DNA from 3 places in the Clostridium neonatale genome. Region 1 is predicted to be linked to each of the others. Evidence: a T-box and tRNA genes for the amino acid it is inferred to sense, from the RefSeq annotation. Region 1 holds a T-box; the other regions hold tRNA genes.

The links. A T-box is a leader RNA that pairs with one kind of tRNA and senses whether it is charged. The one in region 1 lies ahead of argS (arginine--tRNA ligase), so its partner is inferred to be a tRNA-Arg.
Region 2: it encodes a tRNA-Arg, which carries the amino acid that the T-box ahead of argS (arginine--tRNA ligase) is inferred to sense. The anticodon was not compared.
Region 3: it encodes a tRNA-Arg, which carries the amino acid that the T-box ahead of argS (arginine--tRNA ligase) is inferred to sense. The anticodon was not compared.

The regions. Positions count from the first base shown of each region.
Region 1 is NZ_UICR01000002.1:860,966-865,638, reverse strand. Features, by position in the region: gene CNEONATNEC86_RS15570 (phosphodiester glycosidase family protein) at 1-451, shown strand, start outside; gene CNEONATNEC86_RS15565 (hypothetical protein) at 471-1,508, shown strand; gene CNEONATNEC86_RS15560 (site-2 protease family protein) at 1,600-2,244, shown strand; T-box leader at 2,288-2,506, shown strand; gene argS (arginine--tRNA ligase) at 2,700-4,391, shown strand.
Region 2 is NZ_UICR01000001.1:23,675-28,347, forward strand. Features, by position in the region: gene CNEONATNEC86_RS00105 (DUF1189 family protein) at 1-473, shown strand, start outside; gene CNEONATNEC86_RS00110 (dicarboxylate/amino acid:cation symporter) at 531-1,697, opposite strand; gene CNEONATNEC86_RS00115 (sensor histidine kinase) at 1,920-2,798, shown strand; tRNA gene CNEONATNEC86_RS00120 (tRNA-Arg) at 2,888-2,962, shown strand; gene CNEONATNEC86_RS00125 (Card1-like endonuclease domain-containing protein) at 3,083-4,219, shown strand; gene CNEONATNEC86_RS00130 (phosphatidylserine decarboxylase) at 4,351-4,673, opposite strand, start outside.
Region 3 is NZ_UICR01000003.1:447,162-451,834, forward strand. Features, by position in the region: gene CNEONATNEC86_RS20185 (pirin family protein) at 428-1,129, shown strand; gene CNEONATNEC86_RS20190 (nitroreductase family protein) at 1,169-1,789, shown strand; tRNA gene CNEONATNEC86_RS20195 (tRNA-Arg) at 2,006-2,080, opposite strand; gene CNEONATNEC86_RS20200 (HAD-IC family P-type ATPase) at 2,131-4,521, opposite strand.

The sequences.
Region 1 (4,673 bases):
AGGAATTGTATTTAGTGATATAGGTGGAGAAACGGGTAAAACTGATTTACTAGCTTTCACCAAAGAAGGAAAAATGATAGTTGGAAACTATTCTATAAAAGAATTAAGAGAATTTGGAGCGCAAGAAGCTTTAAGTTTTGGCCCGGTTTTAATATCTAATGGAAAAATGACGAAGATTGGAGTAGAATGGGGAATAGCACCAAGAACTGCCATAGGTCAAAGACTAGATGGTGCAGTAATTCTTTTGGTTATAGATGGAAGATCACTTGTTGGAAGTAAGGGTGCTTCATTAACAGAACTTCAAGAAGTTATGTACAAATTAGGTGCATATAATGCAATAAATTTAGATGGTGGAAAATCAACTACAATGTACTATGATGGTGAAATAATAAATAATCCGTCAAATAGTATGGGAGAAAGACCTATTCCATCAGCGATTATTGTTAAGTAAACTTTAAGGAGAGAAGATAATGAAGATGTTTAAAAAGTTCATTGTTTGGGGAATATTATCAGTAATGTTACAATTTTCTGGACTGTATGTATTAGAGAATACTATATTTAAACACACCTCAAATATTAATTCAGAAGATCTTGATTTAAATAAAGGTAAAGCTGAAAATGTTAAAGGAACAGTACCAGGTACTGCAGAACAAATAACAATATCTTTCAATGGAAAATATCTTACATATGTAGAAAATGGCAAATTATTTGTTGAAGAAGCTAAAAGTGGTACTATACAAGAAGTTGTGACGCAAGATAATGGAGAAATAATGTATCATAAGTGGTTATCTGACAGAAATAGACTTATAATAGCTGAAAAGATAATGAAAGATGGTACAAATGTTATTCAACTTATTACATATGATCCAAAAGATAATTCTGAAATTGTAGTTAAAACAATATGTGACTATCAAGATAATATGGAAATAAATAAGATCAGTGCATCTGTTCTTACTGGTGTATACTATATTGATGTTTATAAAGGAAGTATGAAGAGTGTTCTTTATAGAATTGATAGAAATGATAAGTTGACAAGAGAAAGTATAAGAGCTGACGTTCTTGGAAATATAGAAGTAATTCCAAGAGAAGATAGATTGGTTTATGAAGATAGAATTAATAATAAGTTCTATATAACAAATCCAAGCGATAGATTAGAATTTAACTCAAATAAAAATTTGGCATTACTCGGAATAGATAAAGAAGGTGTTGTTTATATAGGTGAACTTGATGGTGAAAAAGTATCAAGTATAACTTATGGAAAACCTGAAGAAGATACTTCAACATGGAAGAAAATTGACCTGGAAGATGTAGTTAATAAAAATGATTTGTATTTTAATGAAAAAAGTGAAATATTAATAAATCATAATTTAGAGGGAAAAGTTAAAAACTTAATGACAGGAAAAGAAGTTGAATATGAAGGAAAGCTTATTGAAATAAAAGAGGACTTCATAGCAACTGTCGATAATAATGGAAATCTAAAATACATGGATTTAGAAGAAAATAAATAGTTTGATTAATGACAATAGATGAAAGCAAAATTAGTTTTTAAAATTTGCTTTCATCTATAATTTTATATATTAATTTTTATGAGGAGGAATAATGGGGAATTTTAATATTTATGATAAAGCAATAATGATACCAGCTATATTAATTGCATTTGCATTTCATGAGTTTGCACATGCGTTTGTGGCAGATAAATTAGGAGATGATACTCCACGATATGAAGGTAGACTTACTTTAAATCCAGCAAATCACATTGAACCAGTTGGATTTTTAATGATAATAATATTCGGATTTGGATGGGCAAAACCAGTCAGGACTAATCCATCAGCATATAGAAATTATTATAGAGATGACTTCTGGGTTAGTATTGCAGGGCCGATTGCTAATTTTCTAACAAGTATACTTTTTACGATTATTTTTGCATTCTTTTTAAAATATGTGGATATAAATATGTCACAAAACAGTGCTATTAATGTTTTTTATGATATGATAAATGAAGTGATAACTCTTAATGTTCTTCTTGGATTTTTTAATTTGTTGCCTATACCTGGATTTGATGGATTTCATGCTTTAAAAGATCTTTTTAGAGGAGGGCTAAATAATATTGAAGAGAAGTTATGGCAGATTAGACCACTATTATTGATTGGAGCAGTATATTTTGCGGGAAATATTATATCAGCACCTGCAAATTTAGTCATAAGATGGTTATCTAATATTGTAAATCTTATAGTATTTAGTTGACAAATTTTAATTATATTCGTATAATGTATGAAGATTAATATAGAAAAATTCTAAGAAAAGAAGAGTACTTTATTTGATGTCTTAAGCGAGTAGGAGCTATGGTGGAAGTCCTATAGAATAGAATAAAGGAAGAGAGCCTTTGAGAAATCATTTGGTAAAGTTATATTAAATGATCGCAGATAAACATGCGTTAAATGTTGAGTGGTATTTTACGTAAGGTAAAATACAATGAGAGTGGTACCGCGATTTAATCGTCTCTTTGTTTATAAGAGATGATTTTTTTATATAAAAAATTAAAAATATAATCACATAGAACATTATACAAAAATCAGAAAGGAATTATTTTAGTTTAGCATTGTTAAGTATTAGATAATAAAAATAGAAAATCACATAGTGATTTTATCCTAAACTGTGAATTGTGCATTGTGAATTGTGAATTGTTTAAGGAGGATTTTATGGATTATAAAGCTAAAGTTTCAGAACTTATAAAAAATCATGTTGACTTAGATAGTGAAACAATAGAAAAATTAATAGAAATACCACCAAAGCCAGAAATGGGTGATTATGCATTCCCATGTTTCCAATTATCAAAGGTTATGAGAAAAGCTCCTAATATGATAGCAGAAGAATTAAAGAATGCTATGTCTACGGATGGCTTTGAAAGAATAGAAAATTTAGGACCATATTTAAACTTTTTTGTAGATAAAGGTGTATTTGCAAAAAATACAATTGAAAAAGTGTTACAAGAAGGTGATAGTTATGGTTCATCTAATGTGGGAGAAGGAAAAACAGTATGTGTTGAATATTCTTCACCTAATATAGCTAAGCCATTCCATGTAGGTCATTTATTTACTACAGCAATTGGTAACTCTTTATATAAGATGTTTAAGAAAGAAGGATATAACACAGTAGGATTAAACCATTTAGGAGACTGGGGAACACAATTTGGTAAGCTTATATCAGCATATGACAGATGGGTTGATGAAGAGGCTTTAGAAGAGGCCCCTATAGATGAACTATTAAGAATATATGTTAAATTCCATGAAGAAGCAGAAAAAGACCCAAGTTTGGAAGATGAAGCAAGAGCAAACTTTAAAGCTTTAGAAGATGGAGAAGAAAGAGTAACTAAACTTTGGACTAGATTTAGAGAGTTAAGCTTAAAAGAATTCCAAAGAGTATATGATATATTAGGTGTTAAATTTGATTCATTAAATGGAGAAGCATTCTACAATGATAAAATGGATGCCGTTGTTAAAGAATTAAAAGAAAAGAAATTACTTGTAGAAAGTAATGGAGCACAAGTTGTTATGCTTGAAGATTATAATATGCCTCCATGCATAGTTTTAAAAGCTGATGGTGCTTCAATATATGCAACAAGAGACTTAGCAGCTGCTATGTACAGAAAGAAGACTTATGATTTCTATAAATGTGTATATGTAGTTGGTACTCCGCAAGCACTTCATTTTAAACAAGTATTTAAAGTGTTAGATCTTGCAGGTCATGAATGGGCAAAAGACTGTGTTCATGTAGGCTTTGGATTAGTTAAGTTTGCAGATAGAAAGCTTTCAACTAGAAATGGTTCAATAGTTTTACTTGATGATTTATTAAGAGAAGCCGTAGAAAAGACTGTGGAAGTTATCAATGAAAAGAATCCAGATCTTGAAAATAAAGAGGAAGTTGCTAAGAAAATCGGTGTTGGAGCTGTTGTATTCACTTATCTTAAGAATTCAAGAGAAAAAGATATTGTATTTGACTGGAAGGAAATTTTATCATTTGAAGGTGAAACAGGTCCATATGTACAATATTCATATGCTAGAGGAAACAGCATAATTAATAGAGCAGGTGAAACAAAAGGAACTGTAGATTATAGCAAGTTAAGTTCAAAAGAAGAATTTGAATTAGTTAAGAGTATTGCTAATTTCAATAATATGATAGCATTGGCATTAGAAAAGTTAGAGCCATCTATATTAACTAGATATGTTATTGAAGTGGCAAAAGGATTCAATAAATTCTACAATGCACATTCAGTATTAAATTTAGAAGATGAGGATTTAAAGGCTACAAGATTAGCTTTAGTTAAAGCAAGCTTACAAGTAATTAAAAATGGATTAGAATTACTAGGTATAGATGTGGTTGAAAAAATGTAATATATAACAAAGAGGTTATGCATATTTTATGTATAACCTCTTTGCTATACATTAGATAGTAATTTTATGATTTGCATGATTATGTATATTCTTATGGATAAACTTAATATGGATTCTTGGGGATATTATACATATTTAATTATATGTACAAATGTTTTAAATAAATGTTGTTATGTCTACAATTTGATTATTATAAATGATATGTAATTACATAAAAGTGGATATTTTTAGGAAAATGATAACAACATTATTTTAATACATATTTATACGCGTTAAATAATT
Region 2 (4,673 bases), on a different contig from region 1:
GGAAATTAAATGGTAGAATATACACTCAAGATGTAAGCTTATTATGGTTAAAAAATGGAATAGTATTTTATGATAATTCTAATGTATATAAAATGAATTATAAAAATTTCCTGGGAAATGAGAATGTTAATTCAGAGCAACTTAGAAATATATTAAATGATATAAAAATTAAGTTAGGAATAGTTGTATTTAAAGTAACGATATGGATTGAAATGTGTGGGATGTTAGTTAATAGTTTTATAATAACAATGATAGCATCTTTAATTGCTATTTTTATGAAGATGATAATTAGATATTCTGCTTTGTATTCGATGGTTATATATGCAGCGACATTACCATTCATAATTAAGATTATATTAGAATGTTTTAATTATAATGTAGATTTAGATAGTGTATTTATAATTGGAACCGTAACATATATAATATTTATATTAAGGCATATTAAAGCACAGATATTAGGAAGAATCAGTTAAATATAAAAAGTTACTTGATGAATTTATATTACCAAGTAACTTTTTATATTTAATATATCATTTATCTTTCTTTTTTATGAAATAATCTATAATTAATGATAAGGCGCCATCTCCAGTTACGTTTGTAGCAGTACCAAAACTGTCTTGAGCCGAGTGTAATGCTATCATTATTGGTTTTTCTAAGTTTCCGAATCCCAACATACCTTCAAGTAATCCAAGTGCAGCCATAACCCCACCACCAGGAACACCAGGTGCAGCTACCATAGTTATACCTAGCATTAGGATGAATGGCATCATAGTTGAAAATGTAGGAGATTGACCTTTCATTAACATTACTCCAATAGAAGTTAGAACAATGGTTATTGTATCTCCAGCTAGATGAATTGTTGCACATAAAGGTACAACTAAATCAGCCACCTCTTCAGACACTTCATTTTCCTTTACACAGTTTAATGTAACAGGAATAGTTGCAGCTGATGATTGCGTACCAACAGCAGTTAGATATGCTGGCAGCATATTTCTTAATAATTTAAAAGTATTCTTTTTATTTAAAAATCCAGCTAATGAGTACTGAAATATTAAATAAAATGTTTGTAGTGAAAATAGTATTAAATATACATAGCCGAAAGATTTTATTGTTGTAAATATTTCACCAGTTAAAGATAGCTTTGAGAATATTGCTCCTATGTATATTGGTACTAATGGAATGATTATTTTCGAAATAATCATGGAAACTATTAAACTAAACTCTTCAAAGCCTTTTAATAAGCTACTATTTTTTACTTGCGATAAACCAATGCCAAATATAAAAGCAAAAACTAAAGCAGACATTATATCTAATATTGCAGGAATATCTATTATGAAATAAGGATCAACATTTAAAGATGAATTTGAAGCTAAAGTGGCTTCTGATATTAGTTTTGGTAAAAAAGTTATTCCTAGAAAATAGGCTATAGTTCCAGCTATTATTGTTGAAATGTATGCTAAAATAGTTGTTCCAATTAATGCTTTTCCTGATTTTTTCCCAAGAGTTGCTATTCCAGGAACTATGAAAGCTATAATTATAAAAGGTATTACAAATGATAAGAAATTTCCAAATAGAGAACTAAATGTTGAAAGAACTCTTATGGGAAAAGTAATTTCTATTTGCTTACAAGCAAGTCCTAAGATAATTCCTAAAATTAAAGCAAAAAATATACGTTTGATTAATGAAAAATTGTTCATAAATATACTCCTATAGATTTGTGTCTACAATTAAAAAACATTTGTGTTTTTTACAAATACAAATATAGCATTCAATTAAGATAACGTCAATAATATTGTTTAAAATAATATAATTTTGCAGAAAAAAAGAAAATAATATATAAAATCATGATAGTTGATTTTTATGGTAAAAAATGGTATTATAACTTTGTGGTATAAAATATAGATAGGTGGAGAGAATTTATGGTTTCAACGAGCATTAGTAAAGTCAGAGAATTTGATAATATGGTTAATTATGATAAAAAAGAATTATATAAATTAAATAAAGATGAGTTAATTAAAGAGATATTAAAATTAAAAGAAGAAAAACAAATACAGGAAGATTTTTTGTTAAATATTTCTCATGATTTGAGATCACCGTTAAATGTAATACTGAGTGCTATGCAATGTTATGATGATGTAAAATGTAATGATCATTTAAATATAATAAAAAGAAATTGCTATAAAATGCTTAAGTTAGTTAATAACTTAATAGATACTACAAAGCTTTGTAAAAAATATTATAATTTAAATTTAATAAATATGGACATAATATCATTGATAGAAGGAGATATAGAGTTAATAGACAAATATGCAAAACAAAAAAATATATCTCTTGTTTTTGATACAAATGTTGAAGAATGCGTAATGGCTATAGATGCCGATGCAGTAGATAGAATAATTACTAACTTATTATCTAATTCAATAAAATTTTCACCAGAAGATAGTAATATTTATATAAATGCATGGTGTGGAAAAAATAAAATAAGTTTATCAATTAAAGATCAAGGTATAGGAATACCGCTAAATGATCAAAAAAATATATTCAATAGATTTATCCAATCCAGTAATAATAAAAATAGTGAACATAAAGGTAGTGGAATCGGATTAGATTTGGTGAGATATTTAACAGAAGCTCATAATGGTAATGTAAGATTAATAAGTGAAGAAAACAAAGGGTGTGAATTTATTCTGGAAATTCCAATAAGAAAAGCAGAAGAGGCAAAATCTAAAATTAAAGAAATGGAATCTATAAAAAAGGTAGATGTATTAGAAATAGAATTTTCTGATATATATTTATAAAATAAATATAAATATATTATTATAAGATTACTATAATCCTTGATTATTATGGTAGCTTGTGATAATATATTTTTGTTAATAAAATATATGGAGCGTTAGTTAAACGGATATAACTTACCGCTACGGACGGTACATTGAGGGTTCGATTCCTTCACGCTCTGCCATTTTAAAGATTTAGCTTAAATAAAAGCTAAATCTTTTTTTATTAAATAAATTACATAAATATTATAAAAATGGATAATTTAATAATAGGTAATTCGAAATATAGAAATGGTGTAAGTATTATGAGAAGAATATTAATTAACTTATTTGACATACATAACGAAAATGGTTTAATAGCAATAGATAAATTTAAACCTGACAAAGTTATTTACTTAATAGATGATACGAAAGATGATTTGTATGAACAAACCTATGAATGTTGCAAAAGAATGTTTAATAATGTGATATTTGAAAGCTTTAGAATTAGAAATGGTGATATTAGTGGTATAAATGAATTAATAAATAGCATTAATGATGAAATTATTGTTAATATAACTGGAGGAGATCGTATAAATTCTTTAATATTGCTTAATATAGCATTATTTAAGAAATGTAATATTATATATATTGATATATTGACTAAAACAATTTATAGATTTGGAGATAATTTATCAAAAACTAATGAAGAAATTAGTGATTTTTATATTGGTGATATTTTAAAAACGAGTGGATCAGAAATTATAATGGATTCTACAGAATTAAGCAATGATAAGAATGTTATATGCATAACAAAAAGGATATATGAGAACCTAGATGTTTGGTATAAATATAAAAAAGTATTATATAATACGCAGGCATTTATACATGATTATTTTAATGATACTAAGATAACAGTAGATTTAAAGTATTTAAATAGAGAAGAAATAAAGATACTAAGGATTTGCCTGGATTATTTATATAAATTGGAATCTATAAAGTATGAAGAAAATAAAAATATCATAGAAGTATCTTTTTTAAATAAATATATTAAGGGATTTATATTTAAAAGCGGAACATGGTTGGAGGTTTTAACCAATATAGTTATAAACGAAATAAGAGAAATTGATGAAGTAAAAAGTGGAGTGACATTTTTATGGAAAGATCAGAATGGAAAAATTAAAAATGAACTAGATATATTAGCTGTTAAAGATTCAGTGCTTATATGTATATCATGTAAGGATAGTGAAAAATATGATGAAAATGCATTAAATGAGTTAGAAGTGTATAGTAAAAGAATTGGAGGGAAAAATACTAAGAAAATATTAGTAGCAACAAAGCCTCCTTGTAAGAAATGCGTTTATGAAAGAGCAAAGGCTATGGGAATAAATCTGGTTATTGTTAATTCAGATATAAATATATTTAGAAAAAATTTAAGTAATATAATTAATGATAGAAACTGAACTTATATTTAAAATTGATATATTAAATATAATTGAAAATTCGAAGATGAAATAATAAAAATAAGCTCATTCTTATAATAAAACTGTTTATTATAAGAATGAGCTTATATACATTGCATATTTTTTTAAGTTTACAATTTATTAGACTTATATCCTATTGTTTCTCCAAAAGAGACCTTGCTTTCAAATCCGAGATTAGATTGCTGCAAAATATCAGCATCTATATTAACAGTATCTTTTTTAAAAAATAGTATAATAGTTGATCCACCAAATTTGAAGTATCCTTTCTCATCACCTTTATTAACTTTAGTATCAGGCGTATATGTTTGAATTATTGATCCTACGCATGTGGCCCCTACCTCAATCATAAGGACTTCATCAAAATTATCTGATTTAAATAAAGTCCATTCTCTTTTATTCTCACAGAATATGTTTGAAATATTTTTGAGGGCAA
Region 3 (4,673 bases), on a different contig from region 1:
ATTAATATTAGCCTCATATATTTTGTTAAAATACCTATTATCTTTTCTCTAGGTAGAGCTGAAAGTACTGTGCCTTTAAAATTCCTTCATCTGCAAAGTATATACAATTTCTAAAACAAGCTTTTCAAAGGCTTTTGTTTCATGCGTATCTGTTACCTTACACTCCATTTATTATGATGCTGAAATATTTTATAGCTTTTTAAATAAGGTGCTTACGCAATACCAGTTTGTCGTGTCTAATATTATTGACATAAATCTAAATATACTTGACTAGTTATAAAGCATATGCAATAATTAAATTATACCAACTTACTAAAAGTAAGTTGATATACATAATTAAGTTCTGAAGTGAATATTTATATGTTTTAATAAAATAATTCAATAATTTTCGATTGAGTTTTTAATATTAATCAAGGAGGGATACAAAATGTTAAGAAAGATTGACAGTAGAAATATGGGTAGTAGTAATCTGGGTTGGCTTAAAAGTAAATTTCACTTTTCATTTGCAGAATACTATAATCCAAATAATATAAGGTTTGGAGCTTTAAGAGTCATTAATGATGATTTAATTGAGCCGGATACTGGATTTGATACTCACCCTCATAGAGATATGGAAATAATATCATATGTAGTTAATGGAGAACTTACACATGGAGATAATATGGGGAATAAAAATACAATAAATCGTGGTCATGTTCAATACATGAGTGCTGGAACAGGAGTATACCATAGTGAGCATAACCTAGGAAAAGATCAATTGAGATTGCTACAGATATGGATTTTCCCAGATAAACAAATGTATAAACCTAATTATGGTGACTATAGATTTAATTGGGCCGATAGAAAAAACAAATGGCTTCATATGATTTCAAGTAAAGATGGAGATGCACAAATAAAAATAAATCAGGATATCAATATTTATTCTTTAGAACTTGATAAAGGCAAAGAAATTGATTTTCAAATTACTAAAGGAAGGCAGGCATATTTAGTTCAAATCGAGGGAAGCTCTATAATAAACAATATTGAGTTAAATGACAGAGATGGAATGGAAATAACTGAGGAAGATATTTTAATTAAGGCCAAAGAGAGTTCTCATATTTTGATTTTGGAGATGAAGAAAGAAAATTAGATATGAAAAAAATAAGAATGAGAAAGAGATGAATTGATAATGAATGAATTTTTAAAAATTGTAAGAGAAAGAAGATCCGCCAATAAATTTATTGAAAATATCACTATACCTAGAGAAGATTTTGATGATATATTTAGAGAACTTTCATTAGCACCTTCTGCTTTTAATTTACAACATACCAGATACTATGTTGTAGAAGATAAAAAGTTGTTAGAGGAAGTTTATTATGCATCATTTAAACAATATAAAATCAAAACTGCTTCAGCAGCAATAATAGTTACAGGAGATAAAAATGCCTATTTATCAGCAGATAAAATTTACGAGGGCTCAATGATGCTTGGAATGATTGATAAAACTGAATATGAAATAATGATTAGTACTATTAAAAGTCTTTATGAAGGCTGGGGAGAAGAATTCAAGCATGATGAGGCTATAAGAAATTCATCATTGTCAGCAATGCTATTTATGTTATTAGCTAAAAATAAAGACTGGGATACATGCCCAATGATATATTTTGATAAGGATAAGATTAGTCAATTATTAAGTATTCCAGATAATGAAGTACCATCTTTAATGATTACAATAGGAAAAATGGATAAGAGTAGCAATAAAATTAGAGGATATAGAAAGCCAGCTGCTGAATTTGTGAAATTTTATTAATTGAACAAGCTAATATTTATTAAAGATATCAAACTTATAGAAGATTATTTTGTAGAAATTAATTGCAAGTAAAAAAACAATAAAAATTGCACATGAGATAAATCCAAAATTTAAAATAGTTTGCATGCTGGCAGCAGGTAGTACATATGTTATGTCAGTATTTTAGAAGATAAAAACGGCTTAACCTTTGTAGTTAAGCCGTTTCATTTTGCATATTGGTACTCCCAGCGGGAATCGAACCCACATCTATCCCTTAGGAGGGGATTGTTCTATCCATTTAACTATAGGAGCACATATATTAGAGAGTTAATAAAATAACTCCCTAATAAAGTTTATTATAATTATTTAGCAATGTCAAATTTATATTTTTTATTTACTCTTCTTCTTAATATGTCAACCAATTCTGTAATTAAAGGCCCTGACCCAAATATCACAGCAAGTGAGATTATCCAGTGTCTTAACTTTAATCTTTCTAAACTGAATATAAGTCTTCCTACTGGTGTTAAGAATGCTAATGCCATGATAAAAAACATCGCAATACACAATCCCATCTTAAATTTAGTCAAAGGTCTTGCAACTCGTATTAAAATCATCATACTTATTCCTGCAAATAACAGTAATGACGCAGTTTTACTATAAGTTATATCTGATCCAATGTGTCTTGATATTACAAAAGTACTTGTTGTAAATATTGCAAGTATTAATCCATTTGGAATACTAACAGTTAATACTCTTTCTAAAAATCCTTTTTCTACTTTTCCTGTACTAGGCAATAATGCTAAAAAGAACCCTGGTATTCCTATTGCACAGCTTCCTACCAATGATAATTGAATAGGATCTATTGGGAATTCTATTAAAAGTATAGATGCAATTACAGATACAAATATCGAAAATATTGTTTTTGATAAAAATAATTCAGATACTCTTTCTAAGTTTTGAATTTGTTTGCGTCCTTCTTCAACTACTTTTGGCAATGCCGAAAAATCGGATTTCATAAGAACTAATTGTGCTACTGCCTTTGTAGCATCTGAACCATTAGCCATAGCTATACCACAGTCAGATGTTTTTAAAGCAAGAACATCATTAACGCCATCACCAGTCATAGCAACTGTATGGCCATCTTCTTGAAGCGCTTTAACTATCCTTTTCTTTTCATGTGGAGTCACTCTCCCAAATACTTTTGTTTTTCTAACTATTTCTCTAAATTTATCATTATCATCTGGTAATTCTCTTGCATCAATGTAATTTTTCCATTCATTAACTCCAGCTCTTCTTGCAACCTCTGATACCGTTACAGGGCTGTCACCAGATATTATCTTTACTTCAACACCTTGTTTTTCAAAATATGCCAATACCTCTGGAGCTTCTTTTCTTATTATATCTTCAATTAGTATCAATGCCGCACTTTCTATCTTTCCAGTAAGCTCATCTTCTAACACATCATTGCATACATTTGCTAACAGTAAAACTCTCTTTCCCTTTTTAGCTTCTTCTTCAACTGCTCCTTTTATTAAATTGTACTTTTCTTTTAGTATAATTTCTGGAGCGCCAAGGACCCATGTACCTAAGCCTTCAAACTTAGCTCCTCCCCATTTTCTTTTAGATGAAAAAACAACCTTTTTTATACATTTCACTTCATTGTTATATGAAGTATATTTATCTAAAATTGCTTTTTGTGTAGGATTGTTACTAGGCAAATTATGAATTAAAACCGATAATATTTCATCAATTTCTTTATCACTTCTACTGCCTATATTTCTAATATCACTTAATTTTAAATTACCTTGTGTTATTGTTCCGGTCTTATCTAAACAGAGTACATCTACTCTTGCTAAAACTTCTGTTGCACAGAGTTCTTGCACAAGTGTATCATGCTTACCCAATTTTACAATAGATACTATAAATGTAGCACTTGTTAAAAGCATTAATCCTTCAGGAATCATTCCAATTATGCCTGATACTGTTCCTATCATAGCACTTCTCCAATCATTTCCTGTAGCCTTAAGCTGAGCAACTGTTAATAAAATTGATACAGGTATTATAATCCATATAAGAATTTTAAATATCTTATTTATAGCATTTCTAAGTTCTGAATTTATAACCTTAAACTTTTTAGCTTCTTCTGCAAGAATTGATGAATATGTTTGTTTTCCTATTTTTGTAACTCTAGCATATCCTTCTCCTGCAACTACAAAACTTCCTGAATATAAGTTATCTTTTAATTTCTTACTAATAGAATCTGACTCACCAGTTATCATTGATTCATCAATTTCTAATCCATTACTATAAACAACTTCTGCATCAACCATTATTTGAATGCCATTTTCTAAATAAATAATATCATCCAAAACAATTTCACTTGCTGGAATTTCTTTAGTTTCCCCCTCTCTTAAAACTTTAGCCTTTACCATGCTTACAACTGATAACTTCTCTAAAGTTTCTTTAGCTCTCAATTCTTGTGCTACACCAATTAGTGTATTACAAACAATAACTCCTACAAACAGAGAATTTTTGGGTGATCCAGCTAAAATTATTATTGCCGCAAGTATAAGATTTATAGCATTAAAACTAGTAAATAAATTAGCCCTTATTATTTGCCATATGGTTCTTGACGGAGCCTTAGGAATATAATTAACTTTACCATCTTCTTTTCTCTTTAAAACTTCTTCATTGCTTAATCCTAAAATATGTTTTTGATTGTTACTTATAAATTCTTCTTCTATTCCTGTCATCAATTAGTCTCCTATTATATTCTGTAAATTTTTACTTACTATAATATTATACCTTCTTTTATTAATAACTTCCTAAATTTTTTATTAAGTTAAAATTAAATTTATCAAAAAATTTACATTTCACACCTTGGATAATACTTTTAAATATTTAA